One region of the Streptomyces sp. NBC_00727 genome, then DNA from elsewhere that is predicted to be linked to it. Evidence: predicted binding sites of a transcription regulator. Region 1 holds the regulator's gene; each other region holds the start of a gene.

Region 1 (4,123 bases):
TATCGGTACGGGATCGACGGGAAGGCCCGCCGGACATCAGTCCGGAAGGGTGACGAAATCGATCAATTCCTCTACTCGGCCCAGGAGTTCGGGCTGAAGGTCCCGGTAGGACCGGACCGAGGACAGAATCCGCTGCCAGGCCGCGCCGGTGTTCTCCGGCCAGCCCAGCGCCCGGCACACCCCCGTCTTCCAGTCCTGCCCGCGCGGCACCACCGGCCAGCCGGCGATCCCCACCGACGCGGGCTTCACGGCCTCCCACACGTCGATGTACGGGTGCCCGACCACCAGCACGTTGCCGTCCGACACCTGGGCCGCGATCCGCGACTCCTTGGAACCGGGCACCAGATGGTCGACCAGCACCCCCAGACGGGCGTCCGGCGCGGGCGCGAACTCCCGCACGATCGCCGGCAGGTCGTCGACGCCCTCCAGGTACTCGACGACCACGCCCTCGATGCGCAGGTCGTCGCCCCACACCCGCTCGACCAGCTCCGCGTCGTGCCGCCCCTCCACATAGATCCGCCCGGCCCGCGCCACCCGGGCCCGCGCCCCGGGCACCGCCACCGAACCGGAAGCCGTGCGCGTGGGCCGCACCGGTCCGCCGGCCGACGGGCGCACCAGCGTGACGACCCGGCCCTCCAGCAGGAAGCCGCGTGGCACCATCGGGAAGACCCGGTGCTTGCCGAACCGGTCCTCCAGGGTCACCGTCGGCCCCTCGGCGGTCTTCTCGCACCGGATCACCGCACCGCAGAAGCCGGTGACGGCCTCCTCCACGACCAGATCGGTCTCGGCGGGCACCTCGGGGGCGGGGGCGGACTTCTTCCACGGCGGGGTCAGATCCGGCTGGTAGCTGCGCATCGCACGACGATAAGCGGGGAAGACCCGCGACACGCCGAACCGTGAGGCCGCCCGCCCGGCCGCCCTTCCCCGCTACGACCCGCCGAACCGCGCCGCCGGCGCGTCCCGCTACGACCCGCCGAACCGCGCCGCCAGCGCGTCCCGCTGCGCCCGGACGAACGCCGCGTCCACCACGGCCCCGTGCCCCGGCACGTACAGCGCGTCCTCGCCGCCCAGCTCCAGCAGCCGGTCCAGCGCCGCCGGCCAGCGGGCGGGACGGGCGTCCGGACCGGCCTGCGGTTCGCCCGACTCCTCCACCAGGTCGCCGCAGAACACCAGCGCCGGGGAGCCGGGAACCAGCACCGCCAGGTCGTGGCCGCTGTGCGCCGCGCCCACGTTCACCAGCACCACCTCCCGGCCGCCCAGGTCCAGCGCCCGCTCCCCGTCCACCTCCTCGCGCGGGGCGACCAGCACATCGGCGGACTCCGCCGCGTCCGGCTCGGGCAGGCCCTGGGCCACCGCGTCCGCGTACAGCTCGCCCGCCCCCCGCCGCAGCAGCTCCGCCATCCCCGCGGCGCCGTACACCCGGGCCCCGGCGAACGCGGCCGTGCCCAGCACATGATCGAAATGAGGGTGACTGAGTGCGATGTGCGTCACCCTCCGGCCGAGCAGTGCCTCCGCCTGCGTACGCAATTCGACGCCCTCACGCAGTGACGCACCGGTGTCGCAGAGCAGCACTCCGTCCGCACCGGCCACCAAAAGGGCCGTCGCGTCCCACACCGGCAGGCGCCGGCGGCCCGCTCCGTGACCCAGCCGCTCCCACCCGAAGTCTTCCCAAGAGGCGTCCATGCGGCGACGCTATCGGCAGCGACCTGCGCGGTCCCCCGGCAGCGTGGCCGACCGCTCTTGCTAGGAAGCCACCCCGTCGCCGTACACTGGCCGGGGATCGCTGGCACTCGTACGCACCGAGTGCCAGGAGGAATCCCGGGAACGGCCCGAGGACCACGAGATGGACAGCTGGAGGTGTGCGCGCGATGCTCAGCGAACGCAGACTCGAAGTGCTGCGCGCCATCGTCCAGGACTACGTCGGCACCGAGGAGCCCGTCGGCTCCAAGGCGCTCACGGAGCGGCACAAGCTGGGGGTCTCCCCGGCCACCGTCCGCAACGACATGGCGGTGCTGGAGGACGAGGGCTTCATCGCCCAGCCCCACACCAGCGCCGGGCGTATTCCGACGGACAAGGGCTACCGGCTCTTCGTCGACAAGCTCGCGGGCGTCAAGCCCCTCTCGTCGCCGGAGCGCCGCGCCATCCAGAACTTCCTCGGCGGCGCGGTCGACCTCGACGACGTCGTGGGCCGCACCGTACGGCTGCTCGCGCAGCTGACCCGGCAGGTCGCCGTCGTGCAGTATCCCTCGCTGACCCGTTCGACGGTGCGGCACGTGGAACTGCTGTCCCTGGCCCCGGCGCGGCTGATGCTCGTGCTGATCACGGACACCGGCCGGGTCGAACAGCGGCTGGTCGACTGCCCGGCGCCGTTCGGCGAGACCGCGCTCGCGGACCTGCGGGCCCGGCTCAACAGCCGGGTGGTGGGACGCCGTTTCGCGGACGTCCCGCAGCTGGTGCAGGACCTGCCGGAATCCTTCGAGAGCGAGGACCGGGGAACCGTGTCCACCGTCCTCTCGATCCTGCTCGAAACCCTCGTCGAGGAGACGGAGGAGCGGCTGATGATCGGCGGCACCTCCAACCTCACCCGCTTCGGACACGACTTCCCGGTGATGATCCGGCCGGTGCTTGAGGCACTGGAGGAGCAGGTCGTGCTGCTGAAGCTGCTCGGCGAGGCCACGGACTCGGGCATGACCGTACGCATCGGGCACGAGAACGCCCACGAGGGGCTCAACTCCACGTCCGTCGTCGCGGTCGGCTACGGTTCGGGCGACGAGGCAGTCGCCAAACTCGGCGTGGTCGGACCGACCCGCATGGACTACCCCGGAACGATGGGAGCGGTACGCGCAGTGGCACGTTACGTCGGACAGATCCTGGCGGAGTCGTAAGTGGCCACGGACTACTACGCCGTACTCGGCGTGCGCCGCGACGCTTCCCAGGACGAGATCAAGAAGGCCTTCCGGAGGCTCGCCCGCGAGCTGCACCCGGACGTCAACCCCGATCCGAAGACCCAGGAGCGGTTCAAGGAGATCAACGCCGCCTACGAGGTGCTGTCGGACGCCCAGAAGAAGCAGGTCTATGACCTCGGCGGCGACCCCCTCTCCCAGTCCGGGGGCGGCGGCGCCGGCGGCTTCGGCCAGGGCGGCTTCGGCAATTTCTCGGACATCATGGACGCGTTCTTCGGTACGTCGTCGCAGCGCGGACCCCGTTCGCGCACCCGGCGCGGCCAGGACGCCATGATCCGGCTGGAGATCGACCTCGCCGAGTCGGCCTTCGGGACCACCAAGGACATCCAGGTCGACACGGCCGTCGTCTGCACGACGTGCAGCGGCGAGGGGGCGGCCCCCGGCACCTCCGCGCAGACCTGCGACATGTGCCGCGGCCGCGGTGAGGTCTCCCAGGTCACCCGGTCCTTCCTCGGCCAGGTCATGACCTCGCGGCCCTGCCCGCAGTGCCAGGGCTTCGGTACGGTCGTGCCGACCCCCTGCCAGGAGTGCGCCGGCGACGGCCGCATCCGCTCGCGGCGCACGCTGACCGTGAAGATCCCCGCCGGTGTCGACAACGGCACCCGCATCCAGCTCGCGGGCGAGGGCGAGGTCGGCCCCGGCGGCGGCCCCGCCGGCGACCTCTACGTCGAGATCCACGAGCTGCCGCACGCGGTGTTCCAGCGCCGCGGGGACGACCTGCACTGCACGGTCACCATCCCCATGACGGCTGCGGCCCTCGGCACCAAGGTGCCGCTGGAGACGCTGGACGGCATGGAGGAGGTCGACATCCGGCCGGGCACCCAGTCCGGCCAGTCCGTCCCGCTGCACGGGCGCGGCATCACGCACCTGCGCGGCGGCGGACGCGGCGACCTCATCGTGCACGTCGAGGTGATGACCCCGACGAAGATGGACCCCGAGCAGGAACGCCTCCTGCGCGAACTGGCCAAGCTGCGCGGCGAGGAGCGGCCCACCGGCCAGTTCCAGCCCGGCCAGCAGGGCCTGTTCTCCCGCCTGAAGGACGCCTTCAACGGCCGCTGACGGCATCCACGCGGTACGGACCCGGCCTCCGGGTCCGTACCGCGCCGGGACCGGACACTGTCGCGGGGCGGGCATCACGGGACAGGGAGGACATGACACGA
Region 2 (4,123 bases), 2.3 Mb from region 1:
CTGTGGCTGTGGGGGGTGGTCGCCGCGGTCGGCTGGTCGTTCATCGGGACGGCGTTCATCACCTTCGAGGAGTCGTTCGACGCCGTCAGCGCGATCGCCGGCGTGGTGATGCTCGCGATGGGCGCCGCCGCCCTGATCCCGGCGGTGGTCCTCCTCGTCGTCGGGTTGCGCCGGGACGCGGCGGTGCGGCGGCTGCTCACGCAGTGGGGCGAGCTGGACCCCGACCCGGCCCGCGACGCCGGTCTCCGGCTGCCCGGCCTCAGCCTGGTGTGGCTGCTGACCTCTTTCGTGCTGGGCGCGCTGGGGCTGTACGCCTGCGTCGTCGTGCCCGCGGGCGCGGTGCGGGGCCATGACACGTACGGGCTGATGGCGCTGATCATGGGGCTCGGGTTCCTGGCCTGGACCGTCGGGCTCGTCGGCGTCTTCAAGGCGTTCTGGCACCGGCGCTGGATCCTGCGCACGCTGACCGGGACGGCCGCTCCGGTCCCGCTGGCCCAGCAGGGCGGCGGCGCCCACCGCTGAGGCCGGGGCGGCCCTGTTCGGCCGCCTCCGTGTGAGCCACCCGGGGGACCGCGCGGGCCCGGCGGCGGTGTCGGGCCCGCCGTCCCCGGTCGTACTGGCAGGATCCGGCGCCATGCAGCCAGTACGACAAAAGGACAAATTGGCCATGAATGGGTGCGAACCGGGTGCGGTGACGGGCGGGCGGCAGCGGGCGCGGCGGGGGCGGGGCCACCTGCGGCGCCGGCCGGGGTACGCGGTGCTGGCCGCGCTCCTGGTCGCCGCCGCCGCGTCGGGCTGCGCGGCCGGGGACGGCGATCCTGGCGCCGCCGCCCGGAGCGCGAAGCTCCAGGCCGGTCAGGCGGGCGCGCCGGCGGAGCCGGCGGCCGGGGCGCTGGGCACCCGCGCGGCACGGGCGGAGCGGGCGAAGCTGGCGCAGGCCGCCCGCGCGGTCGCCGCCAAGAAGTGGGGCCTGGCGAGCACGCCGCTCGCGGCCCCCGTACCGCCCGCGAAGAAGCCGCACCTGACGACCCGCAAGGGCTTCGAGGTCGAGGGCCAGAACGACTCGCTGCCGCCGGTCTTCACCCGGGTCCCCACCACGGACAAGGTCGTCTTCCTGACCATGGACGACGGGGACGACAAGGACCCCGAGCTGCTGAAGATGATGTCGGAGCTGAACATCCCGTACAGCGCCTTCCTCACCGACTACCTGGTGCGCGACGACTACACGTTCTTCAAGGACGCCCAGGCCCGCGGGCTCACGCTCAACAACCACACGCTCAACCACCGCTACATGCCGGGCCTGTCCCACGAGGAGCAGAAGCGCGAGATCTGCGACCAGCAGGACATCATCGAGCAGCAGTTCGGCAAGCGGCCCCGGCTCTTCCGGCCGCCGTACGGCAACTACAACACCGACACCCTGAAGATCGCCAAGTCCTGCGGCATCACCGCCGTGCCCCTGTGGGAGGCCGAGGCGTTCCCCGACCACATGGAGTGGCGCGGGCAGGACCAGGAACTGCACCCCGGCGACATCATCCTCACCCACTTCCGCGGCAAGAAGGACTGGAAGGGCAGCATGCCCGACCTCATCCGGTCCGTCATGAAGGTCATCACGGACCAGGGGTACGCCGTGGCCCGCCTGGAGGACTACGTGTAGGGAGCGGCGTACGCGCGGTCGGGCCCGGGGTCCGGGTGGGCGTCCTCGTAGGCGCCGTGCCAGGCCGTCAGCGTGAGGACCAGCAGCAGGCATACGCCGATCAGCTGGACGACGCCCGCGATCGGCAGCCCGTGGCGCAGCAGCACCACCCCGATCAGGCACGCCACCGCCGTGACGGTGGCGAGGACGAGAGTGCCGGACCAGTCCATCCCGGGCGGTCCGGCCTCCATCATGTCCGGGTCCGGCGGCCGCGGGGCGGAAGCCGTGTGCGAATAGAAGAAGACCGCGCTGATCACCAGCTCCAGTGCGATGAGGAGCAGGCCGAGCACCATGTCGAGGCAGCCGGTCATCACCGGCCCGGGGCGCGAGGCGGCCGGGCGGTCCGGGGCGGCGGATCGTATGCGCATGCCGTCACCGTCCACCGGAACGGACCGGGCGGCCCCCGCGTTGTCCCTACGGTGTCCGGAACGTTGCACGGTCGCAGCCGTACGGGCCGGGGGCCCCGCGTACGCCATGAGGGGCGTGAATTGGCACTCCGCTTGACCGAGTGCTAATCGCGGTCATAGTCTCAGTGCTGGCACTCCCCACTGGAGAGTGCCAGCAGTACTGTGCGACCAGCAGGTCCGGCACCCGCGACGACGGGCCCACCTGGTCGCCACACCAAAGACTGTTAAACCCCGTGAGATCTCCGAAGGGGGAGACCGGATCGTGTCGACCGCCAGCTCCAAGGTTGCGATCAAGCCGCTCGAGGACCGCATCGTGGTCCAGCCGCTCGACGCCGAGCAGACCACGGCCTCCGGCCTGGTTATCCCGGACACCGCAAAGGAGAAGCCCCAGGAGGGCGTCGTCCTGGCCGTGGGCCCGGGCCGCTTCGAGAACGGCGAGCGCCTGCCGCTCGACGTCAAGACCGGCGATGTCGTGCTGTACAGCAAGTACGGCGGCACCGAGGTGAAGTACAACGGCGAGGAGTACCTCGTCCTCTCGGCCCGCGACGTGCTCGCGATCATCGAGAAGTAATTCACCCACGTTTGCTTCTGTTCTGCGCCCCTGGCCCCCTGCGACATAACTAGCCGGGCGGCAGGGGCGCAGTTCTTGTTTTTGAGAGGAAAAGTTCAGCTCCATGGCGAAGATCCTGAAGTTCGACGAGGACGCCCGTCGCGCCCTCGAGCGCGGCGTCAACAAGCTTGCAGACACGGTGAAGGTGACGATCGGCCCCAAGGGCCGCAACGTCGTCATCGACAAGAAGTTCGGTGCCCCCACCATCACCAACGACGGTGTCACCATCGCGCGCGAGGTCGAGCTGGACGACCCGTACGAGAACCTCGGCGCCCAGCTGGTGAAGGAGGTGGCGACCAAGACCAACGACGTGGCCGGTGACGGTACGACCACCGCCACCGTCCTCGCCCAGGCGCTCGTCCGCGAGGGTCTGCGCAACGTCGCCGCCGGCGCCTCCCCGGCCGCTCTGAAGAAGGGCATCGACGCCGCGGTCAAGGCCGTGTCCGATGAGCTTCTGGCGACCGCCCGCCCGATCGAGGACAAGTCCGACATCGCCGCCGTCGCCGCGCTCTCCGCGCAGGACGCCCAGGTCGGCGAGCTCATCGCGGACGCGATGGACAAGGTCGGCAAGGACGGTGTCATCACCGTCGAGGAGTCCAACACCTTCGGTCTGGACCTCGACTTCACCGAGGGCATGGCCTTCGACAAGGGCTACCTGTCCCCGTACATGGTGACCGACCAGGAGCGTATGGAGGCCGTCCTCGACGACCCGTACATCCTGATCCACCAGGGCAAGATCGGCTCGATCCAGGAGCTGCTGCCGCTCCTGGAGAAGGTCATCCAGGCCGGTGGCTCCAAGCCGCTGCTGATCATCGCCGAGGACGTCGAGGGCGAGGCCCTGTCGACCCTGGTCGTCAACAAGATCCGCGGCACGTTCAACGCCGTCGCCGTGAAGGCCCCCGGCTTCGGTGACCGCCGCAAGGCCATGCTCGGCGACATCGCCACCCTCACCGGTGCGACCGTCATCGCCGAGGAGGTCGGCCTCAAGCTCGACCAGGCCGGTCTGGACGTGCTGGGCACCGCCCGCCGCGTGACCGTCTCCAAGGACGACACCACCATCGTCGACGGCGGCGGCAAGTCCGACGAGGTCGCCGGCCGCGTCAACCAGATCAAGGCCGAGATCGAGTCCACGGACTCCGACTGGGACCGCGAGAAGCTCCAGGAGCGCCTGGCGAAGCTGGCCGGCGGTGTCTGCGTGATCCGCGTCGGTGCCGCCACCGAGGTCGAGCTCAAGGAGAAGAAGCACCGTCTGGAGGACGCCATCTCCGCGACCCGCGCCGCGGTCGAGGAGGGCATCGTCTCCGGTGGCGGCTCCGCTCTGGTCCACGCCGTCAAGGTCCTGGAGGGCAACCTCGGCAAGACCGGCGACGAGGCCACCGGTGTCGCGGTCGTCCGCCGCGCCGCCGTCGAGCC
Region 3 (4,123 bases), 1.9 Mb from region 1:
GACGCAAGTGCTTGGCGGCTCCCCGCTTCCCCGGACGCGACCGGTTCCTCGCCGCCTGGTCGACGGGCTCAACGCGGGCTGAGCCCGTACACGTACACACAACGACACCGGCCCCCGGGGACGAGTCCCCGGGGGCCGGTGTCTTGGTACTGCTGGAACTGCCGATCCGTCAGGATCAGAAGTCCATGTCACCGCCCGGCATGCCGCCCGGAGCGCCGCCGGCGGCGGCCTTCTCCGGCTTGTCGGCGATGACGGCCTCGGTGGTGAGGAACAGCGCGGCGATCGACGCGGCGTTCTGCAGGGCGGAGCGCGTGACCTTCGCCGGGTCGAGAATGCCCTCGGCGATCATGTCGACGTACTCGCCGGTCGCGGCGTTGAGGCCGTGACCGATCGGCAGGTTGCGCACCTTCTCGACGACGACGCCACCCTCGAGACCACCGTTGACGGCGATCTGCTTGAGCGGGGCCTCCAGCGCGAGCTTCACGGCGTTGGCGCCGGTCGCCTCGTCACCCGAGAGCTCGAGCTTCTCGAAGACGGCCGAGGCCTGGAGCAGAGCCACGCCACCACCGGCGACGATGCCCTCCTCGACGGCGGCCTTGGCGTTGCGCACCGCGTCCTCGATGCGGTGCTTGCGCTCCTTGAGCTCGACCTCGGTGGCGGCACCGGCCTTGATGACGGCCACGCCGCCGGCCAGCTTCGCCAGGCGCTCCTGGAGCTTCTCGCGGTCGTAGTCCGAGTCGGAGTTCTCGATCTCGGCACGGATCTGGTTGACGCGGCCCTGGACCTGGTCGCTGTCACCGGCGCCGTCGACGATCGTCGTCTCGTCCTTGGTGATGACGACCTTGCGGGCGCGGCCGAGCAGGTCGAGACCGGCGTTCTCCAGCTTGAGGCCGACCTCCTCGGAGATCACGGTGCCACCGGTGAGGATGGCGATGTCGCCGAGCATGGCCTTGCGGCGGTCGCCGAAGCCCGGGGCCTTGACGGCGACGGACTTGAAGGTGCCGCGGATCTTGTTGACGACCAGGGTCGACAGGGCCTCGCCCTCGACGTCCTCGGCGATGATCAGCAGCGGCTTGCCGGACTGCATGACCTTCTCCAGCAGCGGAAGGAGGTCCTTCACGTTGCTGACCTTGGAGTTGACGATCAGGATGTACGGGTCGTCGAGGGACGACTCCATGCGCTCCATGTCGGTGGCGAAGTACGCCGAGATGTAGCCCTTGTCGAAGCGCATACCCTCGGTGAGCTCCAGCTCCAGACCGAAGGTCTGGGACTCCTCGACGGTGATGACGCCTTCCTTGCCGACCTTGTCCATGGCCTCGGCGATGAGCTCGCCGATCTGGGTGTCGGCGGCGGAGATGGAGGCGGTCGAAGCGATCTGCTCCTTGGTCTCCACGTCCTTGGCCTGCTCCAGGAGGGCGGCGGAGACGGCCTCGACGGCCTTCTCGATGCCCCGCTTGAGAGCCATCGGGTTCGCACCCGCGGCCACGTTGCGCAGACCCTCGCGGACGAGCGCCTGGGCGAGAACGGTGGCGGTGGTCGTACCGTCGCCGGCGACGTCGTCCGTCTTCTTGGCGACCTCCTTGACCAGCTCCGCACCGATCTTCTCGTACGGGTCCTCCAGCTCGATCTCCTTGGCGATGGAGACACCATCGTTGGTGATCGTGGGGGCGCCCCACTTCTTCTCGAGGACGACGTTGCGGCCCTTGGGGCCAAGGGTGACCTTGACGGCGTCGGCGAGCTGGTTCATGCCGCGCTCGAGACCGCGCCGGGCCTCCTCGTCGAACGCGATGATCTTGGCCATGTGAAGTGGTCCTCCCGGACAGGGGTGGATTGCTCCGGACCGAGTGGCGCCCGCGACGGACGGCCTGCGTGCCTGGCGGTTCCTTGCCCCGCCACGCCTGCGGGCCTCACCGGCCCGGTCCAAGTTCTGTCACTCTCACCTGGAGAGTGCTAAGCCAATGATTAGCACTCGACCCCCGAGAGTGCAAGCGTCGCCCTCGGCATGTGGACAGTGCCCGGGACACGCAGCAGGCGGGCCCGGGACGCGCGAAGGGTCCGTACCCCTAGGTACGGACCCTTCGTACGTGCGTAGCGTCGTGGCCGACGTGCGTGCCGGGCTCAGCCGACGGCGAGCTTGACCATGTCCGCCTGCGGCCCCTTCTGGCCCTGCGAGATTTCGAACTCGACCCGCTGACCTTCTTCGAGGGTGCGGTAACCGTCCATCTGGATCGCGCTGTAGTGGACGAATACATCCGCACCACCGTCGACCGCGATGAAGCCGTACCCCTTCTCCGCGTTGAACCACTTGACGGTGCCCTGAGCCATGCCTAACTCCCCTGTAACGTGTGTGCGCCGAAGCGCGTCGACCGCCGCTGAATGTATCTGCCCAACTGCCCTGTGCAACAGGTCAGTCGGACGACAATTCTGCGCAGCACCGATCGCCCGAATACGGGGAATTCACGGGATTGCAGGACAAGTCGGGCCCGGCAAAGGTGACTTATGGCGCAAGAGGCTCAAGCACTTTGGCTGCATTTGATCGTGGGGCGGCGCATTCTCATATGCGGGCGGCACGCGCAGCGAAGGGGACTTCCCACACTCTACCGCGCTCAACCATGCAGAATTGCCCCCTCCGCTTCTCTCGCGGAGGGGGCAATTGCGGTGATGCTGCGAAGTCGGGGGCTCAGCCGCCGGCGACGGCGGGGATGATCGAGATGCCGGCGCCGTCCGGGGTCGCCGCGTCGAGGCCGCCCTCGAAGCGCACGTCGTCGTCGTTGACGTACACGTTGACGAAGCGGCGCAGCTTGCCCTGGTCGTCAAGGACGCGGGCCGCGATGCCCGGGTGGTCCTTCTCCAGCGACGCGATGACCTCGGAGAGGGTCGCGCCCTCGGCCGGAACCTCGGCCTGGCCGCCCGTGTAGGTGCGGAGGATGGTGGGGATGCGGACCTTGACGCTCATGGCGGGTGCCCTTCCTGAAGTCTCGGGTGGTCGGAGGCGGATCAGCTGGTGGCGAGGCCCGCGGCGCGGAAGGCGTCGAGGCTCGGGCGGATCGTGGCGGTCGCCTGCGAGGTCTCGGCCACCGCGTCCAGCGTCTTGAGGCCGTCACCGGTGTTCAGGACGACGGTGGTGAGCGCCGGGTCGAGCAGACCGGCCTCGATCAGCTTCCTCGTCACGCCGACCGTCACCCCGCCCGCCGTCTCGGCGAAGATGCCCTCGGTGCGGGCCAGCAGCTTGATCGCGTCGACGACCTGCTCGTCGTCGACGTCCTCGACGGCGCCGCCGGTGCGGCGGGCGATGTCCAGGACGTACGGGCCGTCGGCCGGGTTGCCGATCGCCAGGGACTTGGCGATGGTGTTCGGCTTCTGCGGGCGGACCACGTCGTGGCCTGCCTTGAAGGCGGTGGAGACCGGGGAGCAGCCCTCTGCCTGGGCGCCGAAGATCTTGTACGGCTTGTCCTCGACCAGGCCCAGCTTGATCAGCTCCTGGAGACCCTTGTCGATCTTCGTGAGCTGCGAGCCGGACGCGACCGGGATGACGATCTGGTCGGGCAGCCGCCAGCCGAGCTGCTCGCAGATCTCGTACGCCAGCGTCTTGGAGCCCTCGCCGTAGTACGGGCGCAGGTTCACGTTGACGAAGCCCCAGCCCTCGCCGAGCGGGTCGCCGATGAGCTCGGAGCAGAAGCGGTTGACGTCGTCGTAGTTGCCCTCGATGCCGACCAGCTCACCGCCGTACACCGCGGCCATGACGACCTTGCCCTGCTCCAGGTCGTGCGGGATGAACACGCAGGAGCGCAGGCCCGCCCGGGACGCGGCGGCGCCGACCGCACCGGCGAGGTTGCCCGTGGAGGAGCAGGACAGGGTGGTGAAGCCGAAGGCGCGGGCGGCCTCGACGGCGATCGCGACGACACGGTCCTTGAAGGAGTGCGTCGGGTTGCCGGAGTCGTCCTTCACGTACAGGCCGCCGGTCACACCCAGCTCGCGGGCGAGGTTGTCGGCCTTGACCAGCTTGGTGAAGCCGGGGTTGAGATTGGGCTTGCCGGCGACATCTGCGGGCACCGGCAGCAGCGGCGCGTAACGCCAGATGTTGTCCGGACCGGCCTCGATGCGCTTCTTCAGCTCGTCGGGG

Evidence for each region. The regulator HrcA, encoded in region 1, represses chaperone genes, less so after heat shock. The targets are predictions, from matches to a motif close to TTNGCACTCNGNNNNNCNGAGTGCNAA.
Region 2: groES (co-chaperone GroES) is a predicted target of HrcA. The motif match lies at 2,182-2,208, and genes of this name have one in related genera.
Region 3: groL (chaperonin GroEL) is a predicted target of HrcA. The motif match lies at 1,963-1,989, and genes of this name have one in related genera.

What each region holds. Positions count from the first base shown of each region.
Region 1 covers NZ_CP108981.1:2,044,952-2,049,074, reverse strand. The annotation lists gene OG242_RS09180 (DUF3097 domain-containing protein) at 37-855, opposite strand; gene OG242_RS09175 (MBL fold metallo-hydrolase) at 964-1,683, opposite strand; gene hrcA (heat-inducible transcriptional repressor HrcA) at 1,869-2,885, shown strand; gene dnaJ (molecular chaperone DnaJ) at 2,886-4,022, shown strand.
Region 2 covers NZ_CP108981.1:4,346,594-4,350,716, forward strand. The annotation lists gene OG242_RS19780 (hypothetical protein) at 1-522, shown strand, start outside; gene OG242_RS19785 (polysaccharide deacetylase family protein) at 692-1,654, shown strand; gene OG242_RS19790 (DUF6234 family protein) at 1,645-2,061, opposite strand; gene groES (co-chaperone GroES) at 2,363-2,671, shown strand; gene groL (chaperonin GroEL) at 2,775-4,123, shown strand, end outside.
Region 3 covers NZ_CP108981.1:3,955,696-3,959,818, reverse strand. The annotation lists gene groL (chaperonin GroEL) at 176-1,801, opposite strand; gene OG242_RS17720 (cold-shock protein) at 2,119-2,325, opposite strand; gene OG242_RS17715 (MoaD/ThiS family protein) at 2,681-2,956, opposite strand; gene thrC (threonine synthase) at 2,998-4,123, opposite strand, start outside.